Regions from separate parts of the Paenibacillus sp. FSL W8-0439 genome, predicted to be linked through region 1. Evidence: predicted binding sites of a transcription regulator. Region 1 holds the regulator's gene; the other holds the start of a gene.
What was found. The regulator CtsR, encoded in region 1, represses protease genes until heat stress. The targets are predictions, from matches to a motif close to ATGGTCAATAAAGGTCAAACA.
Positions count from the first base shown of each region.

Region 2: a site for CtsR is predicted at 1,632-1,652, ahead of clpP (ATP-dependent Clp endopeptidase proteolytic subunit ClpP). Genes of this name have one in related genera too.

Region 1 covers NZ_JBBPAK010000001.1:5,142,254-5,150,065, forward strand. Annotated here, with positions in the region: gene disA (DNA integrity scanning diadenylate cyclase DisA) at 1-2, opposite strand, end outside; gene radA (DNA repair protein RadA) at 15-1,388, opposite strand; gene clpC (ATP-dependent protease ATP-binding subunit ClpC) at 1,631-4,075, opposite strand; gene MKX36_RS22235 (protein arginine kinase) at 4,120-5,184, opposite strand; gene MKX36_RS22240 (UvrB/UvrC motif-containing protein) at 5,214-5,738, opposite strand; gene MKX36_RS22245 (CtsR family transcriptional regulator) at 5,823-6,287, opposite strand; gene MKX36_RS22250 (GNAT family N-acetyltransferase) at 6,782-7,812, opposite strand, start outside.
Region 2 covers NZ_JBBPAK010000001.1:208,790-216,601, forward strand. Annotated here, with positions in the region: gene MKX36_RS00915 (PdaC/SigV domain-containing protein) at 1-811, shown strand, start outside; gene clpP (ATP-dependent Clp endopeptidase proteolytic subunit ClpP) at 926-1,522, opposite strand; tRNA gene MKX36_RS00925 (tRNA-Arg) at 1,733-1,804, opposite strand; gene MKX36_RS00930 (sugar-binding transcriptional regulator) at 2,065-3,102, shown strand; gene gap (type I glyceraldehyde-3-phosphate dehydrogenase) at 3,195-4,205, shown strand; gene MKX36_RS00940 (phosphoglycerate kinase) at 4,328-5,509, shown strand; gene tpiA (triose-phosphate isomerase) at 5,569-6,321, shown strand; gene gpmI (2,3-bisphosphoglycerate-independent phosphoglycerate mutase) at 6,323-7,812, shown strand, end outside.

The DNA of each region.
Region 1 (7,812 bases):
ATCCTCAATGCCCCCTAATCTAATGCGGCTGCCAGTGCATCTGCCACCGTTCCAACTCCGATAATTTGTATCCCTTTTGGATGTGTCCAGCCCTTCAAGCTTTTCTCGGGCATGATCACCCGTTTGAAACCTAATTTCTCTGCTTCTCGCACTCGCTGTTCTGCTCGGGATACAGCCCGCACCTCGCCTGTCAGTCCTACTTCACCAAAAATCACATCGTACGGCTTGGTAGGAGCATCCCTAAAGCTGGAAGCAATGCTCACCGCTATGGCTAAATCCACCGCTGGTTCATCCAGCTTTACGCCTCCAGCAACATTGAGATAAGCGTCCTGGTTTTGCAAAAACATGCCCATCCGCTTTTCTAGTACGGCAATGATTAATCCCATCCGATGATGGTCAATCCCCGTACCCATTCGGCGTGGAGATGGAAAATGCGTAGCCGCAATGAGTGCTTGCAGTTCAACTAATACAGGTCGGGTTCCCTCCATACTGGCAACGACTGTGGAACCAGCCACCCCCAGTGGCCGTTCGGACAGGAAGAGCTCAGAAGGATTCGCCACCTCACGCAAACCACTTTCGGCCATTTCAAAAATACCAATTTCATTCGTAGAACCGAAACGATTCTTAACCGCACGCAACAGCCGATACGTATGATGGCGCTCTCCTTCAAAATAAAGTACACAATCGACCATATGCTCCAACAAACGCGGACCTGCAATAGCGCCTTCTTTGGTCACATGCCCTACCAGTACTGTAGCAATACCTAATCCCTTGGCAATCCGCATAAATCGTGAAGTACACTCGCGCACCTGAGCTACACTACCAGGCGCACTTGTCACCTCAGGCAAATATACAGTCTGTATCGAGTCGATGACCAAAAACTCCGGCTTCAAGCTGTCCACTGCTTCTTCAATCGTCTCCAAATTCGTCTCACATAATACGTACAGACTGGGAGACAAAGCACCGAGGCGATCTGCACGTAGCTTCGTTTGGCGGACGGATTCCTCACCAGACACGTAGAGTACCTTTAAACCAGTTAAAGCCAGCTCATTAGAGGTTTGCAGCATAAGCGTAGACTTACCGATCCCCGGGTCACCACCCACCAGAACAAGTGAACCTGGCACCACACCTCCACCGAGTACACGATTTAATTCACCAATTCCCGTCAAAATTCGTGTTTCTTTGCCACTCTCCACTTCAATAATAGGAAGCGGTTTGTCTTTTGTGCTATGAGTAAGAAGGGAAGATCCCATTCCTTGAGTTTTTACAACGCTTTCCGTTTCTTCGACCATGGAATTCCATGCCTGGCATCCAGGACATTTTCCGTACCATTTAGGCGATTCATAGCCACATTCTGTACAGGAAAATTTAGTTTTCACTTTAGCCATACTTTATTCCCTGGCTCCTTCTTGACAACGATGATGTCAAATTTATCTTCACACAGCACCTGAAAGAGCTGTAACAATAAAAGTTTACCATTGAAGCTTGGCGGACGTAAAGCAATATCACAAACTTTCCCAAAGCTTTTACCCTACCCGTTCAAGGTGTTCAATACACAAAAAGGGTGCCTTCGCAATAGCTTTCCAGCCTGCGAGACACCCTTTTCTAATGTTTTATTTACTAAACTGCTTTAGGACTTCGCGGATACATTATCCTTTTTCGTTACTGTCAATGCACCGTTCTCTTCATCAATATAGAGAGAGTCGCCTTTAGAAATGTTTCCAGTCAACAGTTCCTCGGACAGGCGATCTTCAATATGCTTCTGGATTGCACGACGCAATGGACGCGCACCATACGCTGGATCGAAGCCTTCCTTGGCAAGGAAATTCTTAGCTTTGTCTGTCAACTCAAAGTCAACCTCATACTCATTCAGACGCTTACGCAGTTCCTCAGACATGAGTGAAACAATTTCGGCAATATGTTTTTCTTCGAGAGAATGGAACACGATGATTTCATCTATCCGGTTCAAGAACTCAGGACGGAAGCTTTTCTTCAGTTCATCCATCACTTTGCCCTTCATGTTATCGTAATCCGCCCCAGCGTCCACAACAGCTGTAAAACCAAGCGTGGAGTTACGTTTGATTGCCTGTGCACCAACGTTGGATGTTAGGATGATGAGTGTGTTACGGAAGTCAACAACACGTCCTTTGGAATCCGTCAGACGTCCATCCTCCAACACTTGCAGCAGAATATTGAATACTTCTGGGTGTGCTTTTTCAATTTCATCCAGCAACACAACAGAGTAAGGCTTACGACGTACCTTTTCAGTCAGTTGGCCACCTTCTTCATATCCTACGTATCCTGGAGGCGCTCCTACCAAACGGGATGTGGAGTGTTTCTCCATATATTCGGACATATCAATACGGATAACCGCATTTTCATCACCAAACATAGATTCAGCCAAGGCGCGTGCCAGCTCTGTTTTACCAACTCCAGTTGGACCGAGGAAAATAAAGGAGCCGATTGGACGTTTCGGATCTTTCAGACCGGCGCGTGCCCGGCGAATCGCCCGGCTTACTGCCTTAACAGCTTCGTCCTGCCCAATCACCCGTTCATGCAACAGTTGCTCCATATTCAGCAAACGATGTGTTTCTTCTTCCTTCAGCTTGCTGACTGGGACACCAGTCCAGATGGCAACGACCTGAGCAATATCCTCTGGTGTAACTTCGGAATCTGTACGCCCCTGTTGTTCTTTCCATTGGTTTTTAGTGACATCCAGCTCTTCACGAATTTTTTGCTCTGTATCGCGCAGTGCAGCTGCCTTTTCAAACTCCTGGCTTTGTACCGCTGAATCTTTTTCCTTACGGATATCTTCCAGACGGTTTTCCAGCTGTTTCAGGTTTGGCGGTACTGTATAGGAATTCAGCCTTACCTTGGAGCCCGCTTCATCAATAAGGTCAATAGCCTTATCCGGTAGGAAGCGATCCGTAATATAACGATCTGACAATCTTACTGCAGCTTCAATAGCCTCATCAGTGATTTTTACACGGTGATGCGCTTCGTAACGGTCGCGCAGACCATACAAGATTTGAATCGCTTCTTCTGGAGAAGGTTGATCCACGGTTATAGGTTGAAAACGACGCTCCAAAGCAGCATCTTTCTCAATATATTTGCGGTATTCATCCAGCGTGGTGGCACCGATACATTGCAGCTCGCCACGTGCCAGAGCAGGTTTCAGGATGTTGGACGCATCAATTGCGCCTTCCGCTCCACCAGCACCAATCAGCGTATGCAGCTCATCAATGAACAATACGATATTTCCAGCTTGACGAATCTCGTCCATAATCTTCTTCAAGCGATCCTCAAATTCACCACGATACTTAGTACCTGCTACTACAGAACCCATATCGAGTGTCATTACGCGTTTGTCGCGCAACGTTTCGGGAATCTCATTCGCTATGATTTTTTGTGCCAATCCTTCGGCAATCGCCGTTTTACCTACCCCAGGTTCACCGATCAAAACAGGATTGTTCTTTGTACGACGGCTGAGCACTTGAATAACGCGCTCAATTTCCTTGCTGCGCCCAATAACGGGGTCCAGGTTATTTTCCTTCGCAGAAGCCGTCAGATCGCGTGCCAGACTGTCCAGAGTTGGCGTGCTGACATTAGCTGGAGCACCGTGATGGCTGGAAACCGCCTCGCTGCTGCCGAGCAATTGAAGCACTTGCTGACGCGCTTTGTTCAGACTGATACCCAGGTTGTTCAGTACACGTGCTGCTACGCCTTCACCTTCACGAATAAGGCCTAGCAAAATATGCTCGGTACCTACATAGGTATGACCCAATTTACGTGCTTCGTCCATAGACAGCTCAATGACTTTCTTGGCACGTGGAGTATAGGCAATGTTCGTCGGTTGCTCTTGACCGCGTCCAATCAGTGTTTCCACTTCATCCTGGATTTTTTCCAGTCCCAGCCCTAAACCGATTAAGGCTTTCGCTGCTATTCCTTCACCTTCACGAATGAGTCCTAGCAAAATGTGCTCTGTGCCAATGTTGTTGTGTCCCAATCGAACAGCTTCTTCCTGGGCCAAGGCAAGCACTTTCTGTGCACGTTCCGTAAATCTTCCAAACATCATATATCCTGCACCTCCACAGTGTGTATTTCAGTTCATTCTATATATTAAAGGGTTGTGCCTAATTTTTGCCGGATCAGCTTCGCCCGGTACATATCGCGCTCACCGGTATTCATTTTATCCCCAAAGCTTTTTTGTAAAAAGCCGGGTTGCGTCATCACATTAAGCTCATTCATCGCTGCAATGGAAGGACGCTCCAAAATTCCCAAATCTACACCGAGACGTACATCGGACAACCGCTGTGCAGCCTCCTTGGAATCCAAAACTGCTGCATATGACAAAATACCGAATGAACGCATCACCCGATCTGTAATCCGCAGCATGGATTCATTCATCAATCGTTCTCTGGCAGAACGTTCATGCTCTATAATTTGCAGCACCACGCCATGCAGATTCTCGATAATTTCCGCTTCGGTTTGTCCCAAGGTAATCTGATTGGATACCTGAAACAAATTCCCAACTGCTTCGCTGCCTTCACCATAAATACCCCGAACTGTAAGACCCACCTGTGAAACAGCGGACAATATACGATTGATTTGATGAGTCATGACCAATGCGGGCAAATGCATCATCACCGAAGCTCTCATACCTGTGCCGACATTCGTCGGGCAACTGGTCAGAAAACCTCTCCGATCATCAAATGCATAATCAACATGCGCTTCAAATGCATCATCAATGACCATAGCACGTTCCCAAGCTTCTCTAACCTGACATCCCGGATATAAGCACTGAATACGCAGATGATCCTCTTCATTTATCATAACACTAACTGATTCATCATCACTAATCAACACAGCACCGTTGCGAGATTCGTTCGCCAAATTAGGACTAATCAAGTGCTTCTCAACCAGTACCTGTTTGTCGATCTCATCCAACTCGGATATTTTCAAGGTATGAAAAGTACCAAAACGACGCAAATCATCATACTGAAGGATATCCGTTAAGCGTTGAAGCACTTCTTCCGACTGCTGATTGGTAGCAAGCATGGGAAAAGGCAGATGCTGCAAGTTACGCGCAATTCTTACCCGGCTACTAATGACAATCTCCGAATCCGCAGCATCACCACGCATCCAATCACTTAGCGGCTTTTCCGTAAATCGGATATTGGGCATCACGCATTCCCTCCTACTCTTCACAAACTTTACTCTTCAGTCATTTCTTTTTCAAGCTTTCTGATTTGATCCCTAAGCTCAGCAGCTGATTCGAATTCTTCCTGTACAATGTGTTGTTGCATCTCTTTTTTCAAATCATCAATTTGCCGTTTAACCTTTAATCGGCCTCCAGTACGGACCGGAACTTTCCCAACATGACTCGTACTACCATGCACACGCTTGAACAGAGGGTCCAGGCGACTATCAAAATATTGATAGCATGATGGACATCCAAAACGTCCTAGCTTACTAAACTGTGTATAAGTCATACCGCAATCCTTGCATTGTAGATTTTGGGGAACACTGTGACCTGAAGACTGGCTCTTTGTGCTGGAGTCAAAATCCAACATCCCCGACAACAAGCTATGAATCGAAAAGCCATTAGGTGTTCCAGGGATCATCTCCCCTTTTTCCTTCGCACATGTCTCACAAATATGAAACTCTGTCTTTTCGCCATTCACAATTTTGGTGAAATGCAAAGTTGCCGGCCGCATATTACATTCTTGGCACAGCATAAAAGCACCTCCTTCAACGTCAGGATTTTTACAAATCCCTACATCTGAATTGCAAATCTCTATTCACTGGTTAATGGATACTAGCTATTTGGCCGCCAGCAACGAGATCAGCATAGCCTTAAGCAATCTTGCTCGCAGTTGGTCACGATAGGGAAGCTTCAGCAATAATGTATCTCTTGATAAAGCAGCCTTTATTAGACCCGCTTCCCTTTTACTTAAAAAATGAGCTTCCTCTAACTGATAAATCAATCCTTCTGCTGCCGATTGGCTAATTTCCTCCCCGATGCTCTGATGAAGGTGTGTATGGATCGCATGCTGTGCAGGCAATTGAATTCGCTGAATCCGAATATAACCTCCACCACCGCGTTTACTTTCCACCACATAACCTTTTTCCAGCGTAAACCGGGTACTAATTACATAATTAATTTGCGACGGTACGCAGGAAAAGCGGTCAGCCAGATCATTGCGCTGAATCTCCACTAAGCCTTGGGGACTTTCCAGCAGCATGCTCTTCAAATATTGTTCAATAATGTCGGAAACATTGCGCATTTCATCATCCTCCACTAACGGAAACGCAAGTATTCAAGTACATTTCACGCTCCACAGAGTCCGCCGTATATTGAACTTAACCAAACGGTATAGTCACGAATCTAAGCTGTATTCAGGCTATTGCCTGTTCTACATCCATTGGAATTGTACCGTTTCGTTTCTAGTGTGACCTTTATTTGCGATAAATCATACACTTCTCTTCTGTCCATAAGAAGCAGCTCCTAACTATACGCAAATCATGTCGTTATTGCTATACTTCTGTAGATTCACACTGTTTCTGATTGACTTTGACTTTCTTTGACTATATTCGTATTATAGCACAAATTTCATTTTTGCCAAGGGGTCAATACCATTTTTCGCAATCTAATTACGTTTTATACCATAGAATAAAAAAAACTCTTCCCATTATGGAAAGAGCTTTGAATAATTATGATATCCCACATCCAATTTGGTTAAAAAGAGTTGGGCATTAAGAAAATCTAATTGGGCCTTTATCAGAAAAAATCCAATAGGAACGTTTGTTTTGTTGGTATTACACGTTTAAGTGCAGCCACAGACTCACTGCTTCCTTCAATGCGCCCCCAATTAAACAGGTTATCAGCTTGCTGGTAGCCGAGCATTAAAGTTGTTAATGACTGAATTCCCAGTTCCAAGTCAGCTACTGTATCGTTCTCAGGCAAATTACTTGTATCCACTCTTGCCAGATGTCCTTGCCCCTCCGTAGTAATCGTTAATCTCCATACTCCTTCATTCCAAGGAGCATACCGATCTGTCAGATGTAAGGTTAAACTTGTTTCCTCTCCAATCTGCTCAAAAGGGTATCTCTCTACAAAAGCAACAGCATCCACAATACGCCCCATAAAATAAGGCACCGTTTCCTGTTGAATTCGCGGATCATCGAGTAAAAAAGGCAGATTGTCATCTGCTGGAACGTAAATAAATTTACCTTGGGTTATCATTGAGTCATGGTTTGCAAAATAAGTCCACAAAGCCCGACGTGCCGTCTCATTTTCATATACCAACTCATCACAATTTAACTGTTTATCTTCTATTTTGTATAGTGCATATCCCTGAGGATCGCCTGCATCTGTGTAATATACTACAGTTCGATAATTCTCATTTAAAATCCGTTCCTGCCACCATGCCTTATCTCGTACCAGCGTACCATTGTAACGTGAAGCATACGATTGATACACTTGGTCTAGTTCTGAAATATTTTTGATATCCCGTTTGACTATACCTTCTGTTTTAAGTTTAGCAGGGAATTTATCAATTGGAATGACGTATTTTTTGTACTCAGTATACGTTTCCCATCCAAATTTACGATAGAAGGCAAAAGAAAATGGATGCAGAAAAGAAAGGCTTTGTCCTGCGGTCTTCATTTCTTCAAGCGCATGCGTCAACAAACGTGAAACCATACCTCCGCGACGCTTTTCCGGCCACGTTGCCACACCAGCAATGCCTCCCATATCAAAAACCTGACCATGTATGTATACCTGTAGTGGTAGCAAAGTCAGTTTAGCGT
Region 2 (7,812 bases), 4.9 Mb from region 1:
TATCGTGGTCTCCTCCTCGGATGCCTATGCCAATGTGAACGGGATCAACACGCGCAGCATGGATGCCAAAATGATCGCCGGGAAGCTATATATTCCTATGAGTCTGCTGAAAGACTATCTGGGTATCGATGCGCAGTGGAATGCAACTCAGAAAACAGTAACATTGAGTAAAAGCCAGCTAAATCCGATCACAATTGCATCTCAGACGCTTCCAGCTTCGAGTAATGCAAAGGTATCCTATAAGATTAAGTATCCGCAAATCAGCGGCAGCCAGCTGAATCCTGAGGCTCAACAGGCCATTAATAATGTGCTTAAAAAGCATGCAGAGACAGTATTGGCAGCAGGCAAAAAGATGGTGGCAGAGGGAGAGGTTACAGCAGAAAGACCGTATGATTTCGAAAATGATTTTGCAATTGCCTATAATAAGGACGGTATTCTAAGTGTGATTATGCAGGACTACTCGTATACAGGTGGCGCACACGGTATGACGGCACGTAAAGGATATACGTTCTCGCTTGCTGATGGTAAGCAGTTGCAATTGTCTGATGTATTGAAGGCAAATCCTAACTATAAAAAGTTCCTGAATACTGATTTGAAGAAAAAAATTGATGCGCTCCAGGCTGGCGAAGGGTTTGAGAAATTTAAAGAGTTGGCCGCAGATCAGAATTTTTATGTGACCAACAGTGGAGTAACCATCGTGTTTGATTTGTATGATTATGCGCCATACGCTTATGGAATTCCGGAGTTTACTTACTCGTTCGCTCAACTGCTGCCTCAGGGCGGTAAGCCTTTTGCGGGACAAAATCAATAATCTGGATTAGTTATATATTGAAAATTAATAGTAAATAAAAAAGACTGCCTACCGAATACGAAAATCCGAGGCAGCCTTTTTATTTACCAGCTATTCAGAAGAAAACCACTTTTCTTATACACCTTCTGGAGAGGAGCTAGTTAACACTTTATCAATAATACCGTATTCCTTGGCATCATCAGCGGACATGAAATAGTCACGGTCTGTGTCTTTTTCGATGCGTTCCAGTGGTTGACCTGTGCGATCTGCGAGAATGCGGTTCAACTTGTCACGCATTTTCAGAATGCGACGGGCGCGAATTTCGATATCCGTTGCCTGTCCTTGTGCACCGCCTAGTGGCTGGTGAATCATAATTTCACTGTTTGGCAAGGCAAAACGTTTACCTTTGGCACCTGCATTCAGCAAGAAAGCACCCATGGAAGCAGCCATACCTACACAAATGGTAGATACGTCAGGTTTAATGTATTGCATCGTATCGAAAATGGCCATACCAGCTGTGATGGAACCGCCAGGGCTGTTAATATACAAGTGAATGTCTTTTTCAGGATCTTCAGCAGCCAAAAACAGCATTTGGGCAATAATTGAGTTGGCTACAACGTCATTGACGTCCGAGCCCAACAAAATAATGCGATCCTTCAACAGTCTGGAATAAATGTCATAGGCGCGTTCGCCGCGGTTACTTTGTTCTACTACCATAGGAACATAGCTCACGTCAAAAAACCTCCCTTAAATCGTTAGTGGATTTGGTGGATATGCCGAATACACATCCCTATTTATAAACTGTTACCGTATTAACCACATGATAAACAATTTCAAACAAAAAGTCAAAGAAAGTCAAACTATTGATTAAAAAAAAGAACGCTTAGCGCTCTTTTTGGTTAAAAACATCATATGGAACATTTAGCCAATCGTATAAAACGACGCGCCCGCGAGGAATCGAACCTCGATCTCAGGCTCCGGAGGCCTACGTCATATCCGTTGGACCACGGGCGCAAAGATGAATCATTACAAGCAACCAACTAATTAATTGGAAACAAAGATGATTATATGATATACGGCATTGAATTGCAAGCTTTTATTACGTGCGCATATTCACATAAAAAGTTGAGAAATATAGGTTCAGATAGACTTGCATGTGAAGCAAATATTGGGTAAGATATACGTGGGACTTAAAAAGTTATCCCGGGACATTTTAAGACCAGTTAGAGATATAGCATAGAGACAGAACTTAGAAGTGTGCGGGAGTGGAAAGCATGCGAAAGATATTAGAAATACAGAAGCAGCTTCTGCCCGACCTCATGGATGTTTTGAAAAAAAGGTACACGATCCTGCATCAGATTATGCTGTCCGAAGTTATCGGACGCAGAACACTGGCAGCTTCACTGGATATGACCGAGCGCGTACTGCGCGCTGAGACTGATCTCCTTAAAGCGCAAGGGCTAATTGAGATTGAGAGTGTGGGCATGAAGGTGAGCAAAGCAGGACTGGATCTGCTGGAACAGCTGGAGCCGATCGCGAACAACTTGTTCGGCCTGTCCCAATTGGAGGATCAGATTCGTCAAGCCTACGGTTTGAGGAAGGTGGTTGTCGTTCCAGGGGATTCGGATGCTTCACCGTTAGCGAAGCAGGAGCTGGGCCGTGCTGGCGCAAAGGCGCTGCTGAGTGTTATGGATGACGAGGACGTGGTCGCTGTAACAGGTGGCACGACGATTGCAGATGTGGCGGAACAACTGGCATTACCTGCTAACGGCCCGCTTAAGGGCGGATGGTTTGTACCGGCACGCGGGGGTTTGGGAGAGAGCATGGAAATGCAGGCAAATACAATTGCCTCCACGATGGCTCGCAAGGTCGGCGCTCAATACCGTCTGCTCCATGTACCGGATTTGCTCAGCAATCATGCTTACAACTCCTTGCTTGAGGATACGAATATTCAGGATATATTAAGCCTGATTCGAGAGAGTCGTATTATCATTCACGGGATAGGCAACGCAATAGCAATGGCCCACAGACGCAAGCTTGACCCTGAAACCTTTGCCCAGATCAGCAATGAGGGTGCGGTCGCCGAATCGTTTGGTTATTATTTTAACGAAGACGGCGTCGTTGTTCACAGAATGCTGACGCTCGGACTCCGTTTGGAGGACATCAGGCGTACGGAGACGGTGTTAGGTGTGGCTGGAGGCAAGAGCAAGGCTGCTGCTATTCATGCAGTATTGCGTTTCGGACAGGAAGACATTCTTGTCACCGACGAAGGCGCTGCTGCCGAGATTGTAAGCCGTTATTTAAGAGATTGATAAGGTTTTTTAATTGTGTTGTCTTGACAGGCTTTCGGGTCTGTCTTGAATATATAAAACTAAACTAAACGAACTTTGGGAGGAACTCACTCATGACAGTTAAAGTTGGTATTAACGGTTTCGGACGTATTGGACGCCTTGCTTTCCGCCGTATTCAAGACGTAGAAGGTATTGAAGTAGTAGCAATTAACGACTTGACAGATTCCAAAATGCTGGCACATCTGTTGAAATATGATACAACACAAGGTACTTTCCAAGGACAAGTAGAAGTACATGACGGTTTCTTCAAAGTAAACGGTAAAGAAGTTAAAGTTTTGGCTAACCGTAACCCTGAAGAATTGCCTTGGGGAGACCTGGGCGTAGACATCGTTCTGGAATGCACAGGTTTCTTCACAACTAAAGAAGCTGCTGAGAAACATTTGAAAGGCGGCGCTAAAAAAGTTGTTATCTCCGCTCCAGCTACTGGCGACATGAAAACTGTCGTTTACAACGTAAACCATGAAATTCTGGACGGAACTGAAACTGTAATTTCCGGTGCTTCTTGCACAACTAACTGCTTGGCTCCTATGGCTAAAACACTGCAAGACAAATTTGGTATCGTTGAAGGCTTGATGACTACAATTCACGCTTACACTGGCGACCAAAACACTTTGGATGCTCCACATGCTAAAGGTGACTTCCGTCGTGCTCGCGCAGCAGCTGAAAACATCATTCCTAACACTACTGGTGCTGCTAAAGCAATCGGTCTGGTTATCCCTGAGCTGAAAGGTAAATTGGATGGTGCAGCTCAACGTGTTCCAGTACCAACAGGTTCCCTGACTGAGCTGGTAACAGTTCTGGAGAAAAACGTAACTGCTGAAGAAATCAACGCAGCGATGAAAGAAGCTTCCGATCCTGAAACTTACGGATACACTGAAGATCAAATCGTTTCTTCTGACATCAAAGGTCTGACTTTTGGTTCCCTGTTTGATGCAACTCAAACTAAAGTTCTGACTGTTGGCGACAAACAACTGGTTAAAACTGTAGCTTGGTACGACAACGAAATGTCCTACACTGCACAATTGATCCGTACGTTGGAATACTTCGCTAAATTGGCTAAATAAGAATTCCTTATCGAGCAACATCATAGAGCGGAAACAGGTGTTATTGTTTCCGCTCTTTATATATCAAAATGTGCCTTAAATTCCTGTTTCGTAAAATTATAAGGGTGCGGAGGAATATGGAGATGAACAAAAAGAGCGTACGTGATATAGAACTGAATGGAAAACGGGTGTTTGTTCGTGTAGATTTTAACGTTCCGGTTGAGGATGGTAAAATTACCGATGACAAGCGTATTCGCGAAACCTTGCCAACCATTAACTACCTGATTGAAAAAGGTGCAAAGGTTATTTTGGCGAGTCACTTTGGACGTCCAAAGGGTCAAGTTGTTGAATCCATGCGTCTGACTGCTGCTGGTGTGCGTTTGTCAGAACTGCTTAATAAGCCTGTTGTTAAGGTGGACGAAGCAGTTGGCGAGGCTGTTAAAGCGAAAGTGGCTGAACTGAAAAACGGCGATGTGCTATTGCTTGAAAATGTACGCTTCTACCCAGGAGAAGAGAAAAATGATCCTGAACTGGCGAAGCAATTTGCTGAGCTGGCTGACATTTTCGTGAATGATGCTTTTGGTGCAGCACACCGTGCTCATGCTTCTACAGAAGGTATCGCGCATCTTCTTCCGGCTGTTTCCGGCTTGCTGATGGAAAGAGAGTTGTCTGTTATTGGTAAAGCCCTGTCGAATCCAGATCGTCCTTTTACAGCCATTATTGGCGGTTCCAAAGTAAAAGACAAAATCGACGTAATCGACAACCTGCTGAACATTGCAGATAACGTAATTATTGGCGGCGGTTTGACTTATACATTCTTCAAAGCTCAAGGTCATGAAGTGGGTCAATCTTTGCTGGATGAATCCAAACTGGACGTAGCTCTTGGATTTATTGAAAAAGCGAAGAAGCTTGGCAAAAACTTCTACCTTCCTGTGGATATCGTTATTTCTGACGATTTCAGCGCTACAGCGAACACGAACATTGTGGACATCGACGGCATTCCTGCAGATTGGGAAGGCGTGGATATCGGACCGAAAACTCGTAAAATCTATGCAGATGTTATCAAAAACTCCAAATTGGTTGTTTGGAATGGACCAATGGGTGTATTTGAAATCGAGCCTTTCGCTGGCGGTACTCGTGAAGTAGCGGAAGCTTGTGCTACAACAGAAGCATACACCATCATTGGTGGCGGTGATTCTGCGGCTGCGGCTGAAAAATTCCACTTGGCTGACAAAATGGATCACATCTCCACTGGCGGCGGCGCATCCCTGGAATTCATGGAAGGCAAAGCACTTCCGGGTGTTGTTGCACTTAACGATAAATAATCAAACGCATTACGCGTAATAAAGGCTTTAGGGCACCTAATAGTTAGGAGTTGAAACCATTGAGAACACCGATTATCGCGGGTAACTGGAAGATGTTCAAAACCGTACCAGAAGCTAAAACCTTCATCGAAGAGATCAAAGGTAAAGCAGAGGTTGCAGGAGTGGAGAGCGTTATATGTGCTCCATTTACAAATCTTCCTGCTCTGGTTGAAGCAGTAAAAGGTACATCTATTAAAATCGGCGCACAAAACCTGCACTTTGCAGAAGATGGCGCATTTACAGGTGAAATCAGCGGCGGAATGCTGAAAGATCTGGGCGTAGACTACGTTGTGATCGGACACTCCGAGCGTCGTGAGTATTTCAACGAAACAGACGAAACGGTGAACAAAAAGGTTCATGCAGCATTCCGTCATGGATTGACACCAATCGTATGCGTAGGCGAAAAGCTGGAAGACCGTGAAGCAGGTCAAACCAAAGAAGTTGTAAAAGTGCAAACTGTAGCAGCTTTTGCTGGTCTGGCTAAAGATCAAGCGGCACAAGTTGTAGTTGCTTATGAGCCAATCTGGGCCATCGGAACAGGCAAATCCTCCACTTCGCAGGATGCGAATGAAGTGATTTCCTACATCCGTAGTTTGATTAAAGAGCTGTATGATGAAAATACAGCAAATGCTGTACGTATTCAGTACGGTGGTAGTGTAAAACCTGAAAATGTTACTGAGTACCTGGGTCAAAGCGATATCGACGGCGCGCTCGTGGGCGGTGCCAGTCTTCAACCGGCGTCGTACATCGCGCTTGTTGAGGGGGCGAAGTAAGATGACAGCACCAAAACCGGTAGCTTTAATTATTATGGACGGATTCGGACTGCGTGACACTGTGGAAGGCAATGCGGTTGCACAGGCCAATAAACCGAATTACGACCGGTATTTAAAACAGTATCCACATACTACTTTGACGGCTTCTGGTGAAGCGGTGGGTCTGCCGGAAGGACAAATGGGTAACTCCGAAGTAGGTCACTTGAACATCGGCGCAGGCCGAATCGTATATCAAGATTTGACTCGTATTTCGAAGTCCATCCGTGAAGGCGAGTTCTTCGACAATGAAACATTGGTTAAAGCCGTGCAGCATGCGAAGAAGAACAACACTAAACTTCACTTGTACGGACTTCTGTCCGACGGTGGTGTGCATAGCCATATCAGCCATCTGTTCGCTATGCTGGATCTGGCTAAAAAAGAAGGATTAACCGAAGTGTACATTCATGCTTTCATGGATGGACGTGACGTTATGCCTGATAGCGGCGTAGGCTTTATGCAACAACTGGTCGCTAAAATTCAGGAAGTGGGCATTGGCCAAATTGCAACCGTACAAGGACGCTATTATGCAATGGACCGCGACAAACGTTGGGAACGTGTTGAGAAATCTTACCGTGCAATCGTATACGGTGAAGGTCCTCAATATACCGACCCACTCGAAGCATTGAAGGAATCGTATGAAAAATCAGTGTTCGATGAATTCGTGGAGCCAACTGTTATTGTGAAGGCTGATGGAAGCCCTGTAGGGCTGGTTGAAAGCAATGACTCTGTCGTATTCCTGAATTTCCGTCCTGACCGTGCGATTCAATTGTCTCAAGTATTTACCAATGAAGATTTCCGTGGTTTTGACCGTGGGCCACAATGGCCTAAAAATCTGCACTTTGTTTGCCTGACCTTGTTTAGTGAAACGGTTGGAGGCTTTGTTGCCTATGAACCGAAAAACCTGGACAACACGTTTGGCGAAGTGCTGGTACAAAACAACAAAAAGCAATTGCGTATTGCTGAGACAGAAAAGTATCCGCACGTTACTTTCTTTTTCAGTGGCGGACGCGATGTGGAGCTTCCTGGCGAAACTCGTATTTTGATCAACTCGCCTAAAGTGGCTACATATGATCTGCAGCCTGAAATGAGTGCGTATGAAGTAGCGGATGCTGCTGTTAAGGAAATCGAAGCCGACAAGCATGATGCGATTATCCTGAACTTTGCCAATCCGGATATGGTTGGACACTCCGGTATGCTGGAACCAACAATTAAGGCAGTAGAGACGACGGATGAATGTGTTGGACGTGTTGTAGATGCAGTTAAAGCCAAAGGCGGCGTGGCAATTATCATCGCTGACCATGGTAACGCGGATATGGAAATTGATGAGCAGGGACGTCCGTTCACAGCTCACACAACGAATCCGGTTCCGTTCATTTTGACTGACGAAAATATCGTTCTACGTGAGCATGGAATTCTGGCTGACGTAGCTCCAACGCTTCTGGATTTGATGCA